3 regions of the Rhizobium pantanalense genome follow, and region 1 is predicted to be linked to each of the others. Evidence: predicted binding sites of a transcription regulator. Region 1 holds the regulator's gene; each other region holds the start of a gene.
The links. The regulator LexA, encoded in region 1, represses DNA repair genes until DNA is damaged. The targets are predictions, from matches to a motif close to TGTTCNNNNTGTGTTCNG.

Region 1 (3,279 bases):
CGCGCAGGCTTGGCCGACCAAGAAGTTCGCAGCTCTCGGCGCGCTTCTCACTGTAACGGCCTATTATCTCATCTCCGGCTTCGGCGTATCCGCCGAGCGTGCCTTCATCATGATGGCGATCATGCTCGTGGCCGTGCTTTTCGATCGGCCATCGATCAGCCTGCGCAACGTCGCACTTTCGGCCATTATCATTCTTGTACTGTCGCCGTCGCAAGTGCTCGGCCCGAGTTTCCAGATGTCCTATGCGGCGACGCTGGCGCTGGTGTCGGGATATTCGCTGTGGAAGCGGCGGCGGCATCGCGAAAACATTTTGCCGCGCGTCCGTCTATTAAGTCCGCTATTGTTCGTCATGCGCTTCTTCGCAGGCGTGACGTCGACCTCGTTCATCGGCGGCGCGTCGACAGCCATCTTCTCGATCGAGCATTTTCACCGGTTGGCGACATACGGACTCGCCGCCAATCTCGCGGCTATGCCCATCGTCTCCTTTGTCGTCATGCCATTCGGCATGGCGGCGATGCTGCTCATGCCGCTCGGTCTCGACGGACCTTTCTGGAAAGTCACCGGAGAGGGACTGGAGCTCGTCATCGTGATCGCGAGAACCGTAGCTGGTTGGGGAGGCGACATTACCTTCGGCCGCCAGCCGGCCTGGCTGATGCCGACATTCATTATCGGCTTCCTGATCATGAGCATATTGCGGACCCGGCTTCGCCATCTGGGCCTGCTATTATCACTCTTGTCCATAGGCTTGGCGGCATTCGGATCCGGCATACCGAAACCCGACCTGATGATCTCCGAAGATGGCGTCCTGGTCGCCTTGCGCCAGGACGATATACTCGCGACCAATCGCGAGAGACCGCAGGCCTTCATTTTCGAACAATGGCAAAAGGCATTGGTTGCGGCGGAACATCAGCCTCCGACCATGCTCCCTGCCGACAACCGACTTCCACAAATCGGCAAGGCAGATCGCCATAAGCGATTGAACAGTGAAGAACAGAAGGCTGTCCGCACGGCAATGGAGGAGGCCCTGGACCGCACCATGCAGGGCAGTTTCGCCTGCCAGAAAGGAGCATGGTGCGCAGCCATCCTCGAAAACGGCGCGATATTGGTCACCATCGAGAACGCAGCCTATCTACCCTCTGCCTGCGATATGGCGAATATCGTCGTAACGCCAATCCGATTGCGGTTGAACTACTGCCGTTCCGGAGCAATGCTCATAACGGGTGCGACATTGCGTAAAACCGGCTCCATCGAAATGATACTTACCGCAGACAAGCCCATTATCTCAGCCGCATTCGAGAACCCGCAACGTCCATGGACCAGGCATCGAATTTATAATTGGCGCACAGGCACATTCGACGCGCCAATTGCGCCAGCGTCACCCGTCGTCGACAATTCACCGGTCAGTGATAGCGACGAATAAGGCCCACGAGCTTGCCCTGAACTTTGACCCGGTCCGGCCCAAAGATGCGGGTTTCATAGGCCGGGTTTGCGGCTTCGAGCGCGATGGAGGCACCCTTGCGGCGGAAGCGCTTCAGTGTCGCTTCTTCATCGTCGACGAGTGCAACGACGATATCGCCGGGATTGGCCGTCGTCGAATTGCGGATAATGACCGTATCGCCGTCGAAAATTCCGGCGTCGATCATCGAATCCCCTCGAACTTCAAGCGCATAATGTTCGCCCGAGCCGAGCATGTCGGCGGGAACGGTGATGTCGTGCGTATTGTTCTGGATGGCCGAGATCGGAACGCCAGCAGCGATGCGGCCCATCACCGGCACCGACGCCGAGCTATTGTGATCGTCATTTGCCACCTTCGACGGAGCGGGCGGGGCAACGGACTGCGGCTTGCCGAGGCTGCCCTCGATGACGCTCGGTGAAAAGCCTCGGCGCTGCTGCAGGCTCGGATTATAGGCGTCGGGAAGCTTGATGACTTCGAGCGCTCTGGCCCGGTTCGGCAGCCGGCGGATGAAGCCTCGCTCCTCCAGCGCCGTGATCAGGCGATGAATACCGGATTTCGATGCCAGATCCAATGCATCCTTCATCTCGTCGAAAGATGGCGGAACACCGGATTCCTTCATGCGTTCGTGAATGAACAGAAGCAGTTCCTGCTGCTTGCGCGTCAACATCGTCTTGGAACCCCAGAATCAAGAAAAGCTGTGAAACAAATCCAGAACGGACACTATATGTTCCATATGTGTTCCGCAAGTGCTTAAATTTCGGTAAAGCCTTGTGAGGTCAGTTAAATAATTACCATTTGCGAATGGATCGGCTCGGAACATCGGGGCGCTGTATCTGCGTTAACCCACAGAAAAATAAGGGAAATGCCGCTCTACTCGCTTCCGCGACTTTGTCGTTCAGCCCGTGCGCCGAGCATTTGGACGAACGTGCCGCGCGACTGCATGAGCCGGCCATGGCAGAGAATCAGCAATCACGTTTGCGAGATTGCCTTCGATCCATGTCGTGTGCTCCGGGTGTTCCATGCTTCCATCTTGAATTGCGCGGGCGATGGGCGCAAATCTGCTTCCGCAAGCAAACAGGAGAAGCCATGATTTCGTCTCCGCATCCGCTGGATCATCTCGTGCTGCCGACCGTCAACATCGCTCTGGCACGCGAACGCCTCGGCAAGCTCGGTTTCACGGTGGCTCCGGATGCGTGCCACCCCTTTGGCACGCAGAATGCCTGCGTCTTCCTTGCCGATAAAACCTATCTCGAACCTCTGGGCGTCGCATCTCCGGAGCAATGCGAGAAGAGCATCGTGGATGGCAATGTTTTCGTCGCGCGCGACCAGGCTTATCGTTTCCGGGTGGGGGAGGATGGCTTCTCGGCCGTGGTATTCGGTACGGATGACGCGGTGGTGGATGATAAGCGTTTCAAAGCAGCTGCTATTTCGGCGGGTCGAATGCTGGATTTTTCGCGTCCGATGAAGATGCCGGATGGAACGGAAACCACGGCCGGCTTTCGTCTTGCTTTCGCCGCAGATCTGCGTGCGCCGGATTTTCTCGCTTTCTGCTGTCAGCGCGTCAATCCGCTGCCGGCTGACCGCGGCGTGCTCGAGCGTCACGAGAACGGCGTGACTGGTATCGCGCGGGTAGCGCTTTGCACGCCGAAGCCGGGGGCCTATCGCGGCTTCTTCGAGGAGCTTGTCGGTGGCCCGCGCATTATGGAGCATTCCTTTGGCCTGACGATCAAGGCCGCCAACGCCGATCTGGAGATTTTGACGCCGGAAGGAATGGAGGCATTCTATGATCTACCTGTTTGCACGAATGATCAGGGGCTCAGGGC
Region 2 (3,279 bases), on a different contig from region 1:
GTCACGCTAAGTGAAGGCAAAGTGGTCGAGGTTTAATCGCTCCCGTCACGGAACGATCAGGCCACCGCGATAATCCAGCTCATAGGCCTTGCGCTCTTTCACCATGATGGCTTCGTGCCCGATAAAGTGGTCGCACGATCCGGTGCTGCGGTCGATATAGCGGCCGTAGACGTGTTCGAATTCGAAGCCGCCTAGAAAGCGTTTTTCATCCTGATAGAGGCGCAGAAGTGCCGCCTTGATAACCATGCCCGCGCGGGTGCCGTCGATCAGATCGGGCTCGACGATATGGCCGAAATAGTTCATGGCCCAGACCGGCTCGTCGTCATGCCAGACGAGTTCCTGTCCCGCGAAATCCGTGCCGCCGAAATAGCTGTCGAGATAACGCCAGCGGCCGCTCGCATAACCAATGTCATGCGAGCCGCTTCGGCATGACGGCAGCCTCTCGCCGTCGCCGACATAGGTCTCGGCTTTGGCAGCGACAATAAAATCGTTCAGCTCGGCAAGATCCGGCATGACCCTCTCCAATTTTGGTGAGCGGCCAAGATGTCATTCAACGTGACTTTTGTAAAGAACAAAAAGAGAACATGTGATGCTATTGGCCGTTTCTACAGGCCTTCTGACCGATATCGTCCTGCCAGTCCTGTATGCTCACCGTCTTGGCATCGGCCTTCAGCATCTTGCTGTCCTTTGCCACCTTGCCAGTCAGAACGTTGTAATCGCAGCTATAGCTGTTGTTGGGTTCAAGGTTGTCACGAAAATCGTAGCTATAGCCGGCAACCAAAAATGCGTTGTTGCGGTAGGCAAGTGTCAGCGTCTGGTGCCAGCGGTCGCGCCCGATAGCATCGTTCTGCGAACTGATCGCGATTGAACCGTTCGGCAGCGCGGCGATCGAGGGTTCCTGGCCGTAGATGCCGCCGGGCTCTGCGCGACCCCATACCTTATCGGGAGCGGCGGCGGCCAGCTTCAGTAGCTCATGTTCCTTGTCGCGGAGATAGATATAGATCCCGATCTCATAATCGGCATGGTCGTTCGGCGGCATCGTTACCAGCAATGCGAGGTCCGGATTGCCGTCCTTATTCCAATCGCCGATCGCCGCGTCGAGGATGCGGTCTGAGGTGATCGTGTCTTCGGCGCGAGCCGCAGTTGCAGTCAAAAGAAGAATGAGAGCGCAGCCAAGGGACTTCATCGTGATCTCCCGGTTTGCCTCTGCATAGCGCCGGGCCGCCCCGACGTCCATTACAGGCTGAAAAGCCGTCTGATGAAATTTCTTGATGCATCTATTGACTCTCGAACAAAAATGGAACAAAAAAGAAACATAACGAGTAAGGAGCGCTTAGATGACCGACATTATTCGAGACGTTGCAGCATTCACTTCCATCGTCATGTTCGTTGCCAGCTTTTCCCTCATCATGATGGCGATGTGAGTTTTGTCCCCCATTTGCACATGCTGTTCCCATATTTGATGGGAGCAACTTCTGGACTTTACGGTCCGCAATGCCGAAAATGCCTCTGATTCATTCAGGCTTGCGGAAGGGTATGAAATGGCGGATGCAGGTGGCAGCGGCGCGGTAGCGCCGGTCGGCGAAATGCCGGAATTCGTGCACCTCAGGGTTCATTCCGCCTATTCTCTGCTAGAGGGCGCATTGCCGCTCAAGAAGATATTGGCCAAGGCTGCCGGGGACAGTCAGCCGGCCATTGCCATCACCGATACCAACAATCTGTTCGTTGCCCTGGAGTTCTCGCAGAAAGCGATGGACGAGGGGCTGCAGCCAATCATCGGCTGTCAGGTATCGATCGATATGGAAGACGGCGGCGAGGGCGAGAAGCGCGGGCCGCAGCAGGCCTTGGCGAAGCTGCCATCCATCGTGCTGCTTGCCGCCACCGAGCAGGGCTACGAGCGCCTCGTCGATCTCGTTAGCCGCGCCTATCTCGGCGGCGAAGGCAATCATGCCGTTCACATTGCAGCCTCATGGCTGGACGAGATCGGCACGGAAGGGTTGATCGCACTCACCGGTTCGCTGACCGGCCCGGTTGACATGGCGTTGAAGGAAGGCCATGCGCCGCAGGCGCTATCCCGTCTCTTGACACTGAAACGCCTGTTCGGCGATAGGTTGTATGTCGAATTGCAGCGTCATGGCACCTATGATCGCCGTCACGAGCAGAAGATGATCGCGATGGCTTACGAGCATGAGATTCCGCTCGTCGCCACCAACGAAGCCTTTTTCCCGACGCGGGACGATTATGATGCGCATGACGCTTTGATGGCGGTGGCCCACAATGCCATTGTCTCGGACGATACGCGGTTCCGCCTGACGCCGGATCATTATCTCAAGAGCCGTGCCGACATGGCGAAACTCTTCGCCAATCTGCCCGAAGCGCTGGAGAACACGGTCGAGATCGCCCGCCGCTGCTCCTTCATCCTGAAGACCCGCAAGCCGATCCTGCCGCGCTTCACTGGCGCCACGGACGATGCGGAGGAGGCAGAGCGTGCCGAGGCCGCCGAGCTGCGCGCTCAGGCGATCGAGGGTCTCGACCAGCGTCTCGTCTCGCTCGGCATGGCACCGGGCTATGCGGAGAAGGATTATCGCGAGCGGCTGGAATTCGAACTGAGCGTTATCGAGCGCATGAAGTTTCCCGGCTACTTCCTGATCGTTGCGGACTTCATCAAATGGGCCAAGCGCCACGATATCCCCGTCGGCCCGGGCCGCGGTTCCGGTGCGGGCTCGCTGGTCGCCTATGCTCTGACCATCACCGACGTCGATCCGCTGCGCTTTTCGTTGCTGTTCGAGCGCTTCCTCAATCCGGAACGCGTCTCCATGCCGGACTTTGATATCGATTTCTGCCAGGACCGGCGCGAAGAGGTGATCCGTTACGTGCAGGCCAAATATGGCCGCGAGCAGGTGGCGCAGATCATCACCTTCGGTTCGCTGCAGGCGCGCGCAGCCTTGCGCGACGTCGGCCGCGTGCTCGAAATGCCCTATGGCCAGGTCGACAAGATCTGCAAGCTGGTGCCGAACAATCCCGCCAATCCGACGCCGCTGACCAAGGCGATCGAGGAGGAGCCGCGTCTGCAGGAAGAGGCGGACAAGGAGCCGGTCGTCGCCCGGCTTCTCGACATCGCGCAGAAGATCGAAGGCCTCTATCGCCACGCCTCGACGCACGCCGCCGGTATCGTCATCGGCGACCGTCCGCTGTCGAAGCTCGTGCCGATGTATCGCGACCCGCGCTCCGACATGCCGGTCACCCAGTTCAACATGAAATGGGTGGAGCAGGCCGGTC
Region 3 (3,279 bases), on a different contig from region 1:
CCACGACCGGTCCCGCAAGCGGGCCTCGGCCGGCCTCATCTGCCCCGGCAACCGGCCAATGGCCGGCCCGTCGTGCGATCAGCTCCAGCTCGAAAGTGGGAACGAGCGGGTTATCCTCGAAGAGCATTGGAGAATCGGGTGATGTGCTGCGTGTCATGCGGCGAAGCTCGCACACCACCCGATCTCCTGCAAGCCCCCGGTGGATCATGGCGGCGAAGCCAGGGGCTTTTCCAGCGGGGTCGGGGAAACCCGCAAGGAATATCAAAGCAGCGACAACTGGACGCCGCTGCCATCGGGCGGCACGAACAGGTCGTCGCGCAATGCGATATTGCGGCGCGTAAGTTCTAGCCGGCGCGTCGCCATCTCGAAGCGGCGGCTGATCTGCCAGGCATAGGGCCCGGCACCCTTCATGCGCTTGCCGAACTCCGCATCGTAATCCTTGCCGCCGCGCATCGAGCGGATCAGCGACATGACGTGGCGATAGCGATCCGGATAATGCTGCAGCAGCCAATCGCGAAAGAGCGGGCTCACCTCCAGCGGCAGCCGCAGGATGACATAGCTTGCCTCCTGTGCGCCGGCGGCCTTGCCGGCGTCCAGGATACGCTCGATTTCATGATCGTTGAGGGCAGGGATAATCGGCGCCACCATGATCGCGGTGCGGATGCCGGCCTCGTTCAAAGCCTGGATCGCCTCCAGCCGCCGTGGCGGTGTCGCTGCCCGTGGCTCCATGGTGCGCGCCAGCTTGCGGTCGAGCGTCGTCACCGACAGCCCAACCCGCACCAGGTTCTTGGCGGCCATCTCCTTCAGAATATCGATATCGCGCATGACCAGCGCCGACTTGGTGACAATGGCAACCGGATGGTTCGCCCGGTTCAGCACTTCGAGGATCTGGCGCATGATCCGCCATTCCTTCTCGATCGGCTGATAGGGGTCGGTATTGGTGCCGATGGCAATCACGCGCGGCTTGTAGCCGGGCTTTGCCAGTTCGCGCTCCAAAAGCTTGGCGGCATCCGGCTTGGCAAACAGCTTCGATTCGAAATCCAGCCCGGCAGACAGCCCCATATAGGCATGCGTCGGCCGCGCGAAGCAGTAGATGCAGCCGTGCTCGCAGCCGCGATAAGGGTTGATCGATCGGTCGAAGGGAATATCGGGAGATTCGTTGCGGGTAATGGCCGTGCGCGGCTTCTCCACCTGCACTTCGGTCTTGAAGGGCGGCAACTCTTCCCAGCTTTGCCAGCCGTCGTCGAAGGCTTCGCGCTGCTGCGGCTCGAACCGGCCGCTCGGGTTCAATCCGGCGCCGCGCCCACGCCGGCGCTCGACGTCGACCCTGAGACCGGCATCGGCGATCAAAGCATTGGCAACATCTGCCGTATTGGCAGGCGCGAAAGCGGCCTGCCCTGCAAGGGACTGCTCGTTCATCGGTAGCTCCAGGGCGGCTCATGCCATCGCATGCCGCGTCTAAGATGATTAAATTCCTATCCGACAAATGAGAACATTGCAAGAACAAAAATCCGCGACCGTCATTTTCCATCTCATTCACGGGAGGCATTCGGCGCTGCCAGCTGTGAGAATTGTCGGCCGCTTATGATGCTTTTCTTAAACGCTCCAGCCTGAGGGTTCGGTGCTGGCAATAAATTATGCGGCGCTCTATAAATGGGCGATGTTGACGGTCATCATCGAATGCCAGGATCACGAACCCGAGCTGGCGCAGACATTGGCGGCATTGGTGGCAGGCGCGGTCGAAGGGCTGGTCAGCGACGTGGTCGTGCTCGATCACGGTTCCAGGGACGGCACATCGAAGGTGGCCGATGCTGCAGGCTGCCGCTTTTATTCGCAGTGGGATATCAAGGATATATTGCGGTCTGCGAGGGGCGAATGGTTGCTGCTGGTCGAGCCCGGCGCGCGGCCGCAAGCCGGCTGGATCGATGAGATCGCCGAATATGTCTCGCTGAATAAGGTGCCGGCGCGCTTTACAGCATCGCGCGGCTATCGTCGCCCGTTTCTGAAGCGAATCGGCCGCCGTACGGCGCCGCTGGAACTGGGTTTGCTGCTTTCCAAGCACCAGGCGATCGCCGTCGCCAGATCGGGCATGGGGCTGGCGGAGTTCGCCAAGGGACAGAAGGGCCGACGGCTTTCAAGCGAGCTCATTCCGTCCTGGGTGGCACGCGCGGCGCGATAGGGCCTAGCGTTCCGCAGATTCCATTTGTAAACGCGCGAATAGCTGCGATAATTTGCGTGTGGCGGCACCTTATGCGTGTCGCGTCAGGCGGCCGACCATGAAGATGCCGATATCAGGCGGAGCTGGTCAGCGGAACTCTCCTTTTTCGCCGGGATTTCGGCGAAAGGAGGTGCGTTATGAAACGCACGATGCTCTACCGCCTCATAGCAACGATCTTCGTTGCAAGTGCAACTCTTTTCCCCGGCATTGCCGCCGCTCAGGTGACCTTGGCCTGCGCTCAACGCGTCGATATCGTCGCGTTTCTTGGCAACCATCTTTCGGAAAAGCTTTCGGCCGTCGGCAAGCTCGATCAGAGCACGATTGTTGAGATCTACGCCGCCGAGGGCGGCAACTGGACACTGCTGATGAGCGATGTATCCGGCCGGAGCTGCATCATTCTTACCGGCGATTCTTGGGAATCAATTCCTGTCCTGCCGAAGGCATGAGCGGCGCACAATATCGCGGCGAGCAGAAGATCTATCTCGAGCCGGCGCCGCGCTTCAGATGCTCGTCGAGGCGCGGCATGATCTCCACGAAATTGCAGGGCATGTGACAATAGTCGAGTTGCGCCTTCAAGATGCCGTCCCATGCATCCTTGCAGGCGCCAGGCGAACCCGGCAGTACGAAAATGAAGGTGGCATTGGCCACACCGCCGGTCGCTCGTGACTGGATCGTCGCCGTGCCGATCTTGTCGTAGGAAATGCGATGAAAGACCTCGGAAAACCCATCCATCCGCTTCTCGAACAAAGGCTCCAGCGCTTCCGGCGTAACGTCTCGGCCGGTGAAGCCAGTTCCGCCGGTGGTGATCACGACGTCGACCGCATCATCCTTCGTCCAGGCTTCCACCTGCGCGCGGATGCGCTCTTTGTCGTCTGGCACGATGGCGCGGGCAGCAAGCCTGTGACCCGCCTCCGCAATGCGGGCAACCAGCGTATCGCCGGATTTATCGTCAGCGAGCGTGCGTGTATCGGAAACGGTCAGCACGGCGATGCCGACGGGAATGAAGGATCTTTCGTTGCCTGACGCCGCCATCATGCCTCTCCCGCGATCGTTTCGGTTAC

Region 2: dnaE (DNA polymerase III subunit alpha) is a predicted target of LexA. The motif match lies at 1,288-1,305, and genes of this name have one in related genera.
Region 3: PH558_RS30285 (PA0069 family radical SAM protein) is a predicted target of LexA. The motif match lies at 1,489-1,506, and genes of this name have one in related genera.

What each region holds. Positions count from the first base shown of each region.
Region 1 is NZ_JAQJCH010000005.1:175,542-178,820, forward strand. Features, by position in the region: gene PH558_RS14955 (ComEC/Rec2 family competence protein) at 1-1,420, shown strand, start outside; gene lexA (transcriptional repressor LexA) at 1,401-2,123, opposite strand; gene PH558_RS14965 (VOC family protein) at 2,543-3,279, shown strand, end outside.
Region 2 is NZ_JAQJCH010000006.1:566,303-569,581, forward strand. Features, by position in the region: gene PH558_RS18690 (ABC transporter ATP-binding protein) at 1-36, shown strand, start outside; gene PH558_RS18695 (DUF5680 domain-containing protein) at 46-513, opposite strand; gene PH558_RS18700 (hypothetical protein) at 593-1,186, opposite strand; gene dnaE (DNA polymerase III subunit alpha) at 1,542-3,279, shown strand, end outside.
Region 3 is NZ_JAQJCH010000016.1:11,972-15,250, reverse strand. Features, by position in the region: gene PH558_RS30290 (ribonuclease HII) at 1-157, opposite strand, end outside; gene PH558_RS30285 (PA0069 family radical SAM protein) at 262-1,419, opposite strand; gene PH558_RS30280 (glycosyl transferase) at 1,661-2,179, shown strand; gene PH558_RS30275 (hypothetical protein) at 2,356-2,664, shown strand; gene moaB (molybdenum cofactor biosynthesis protein B) at 2,696-3,250, opposite strand; gene PH558_RS30265 (4-(cytidine 5'-diphospho)-2-C-methyl-D-erythritol kinase) at 3,250-3,279, opposite strand, start outside.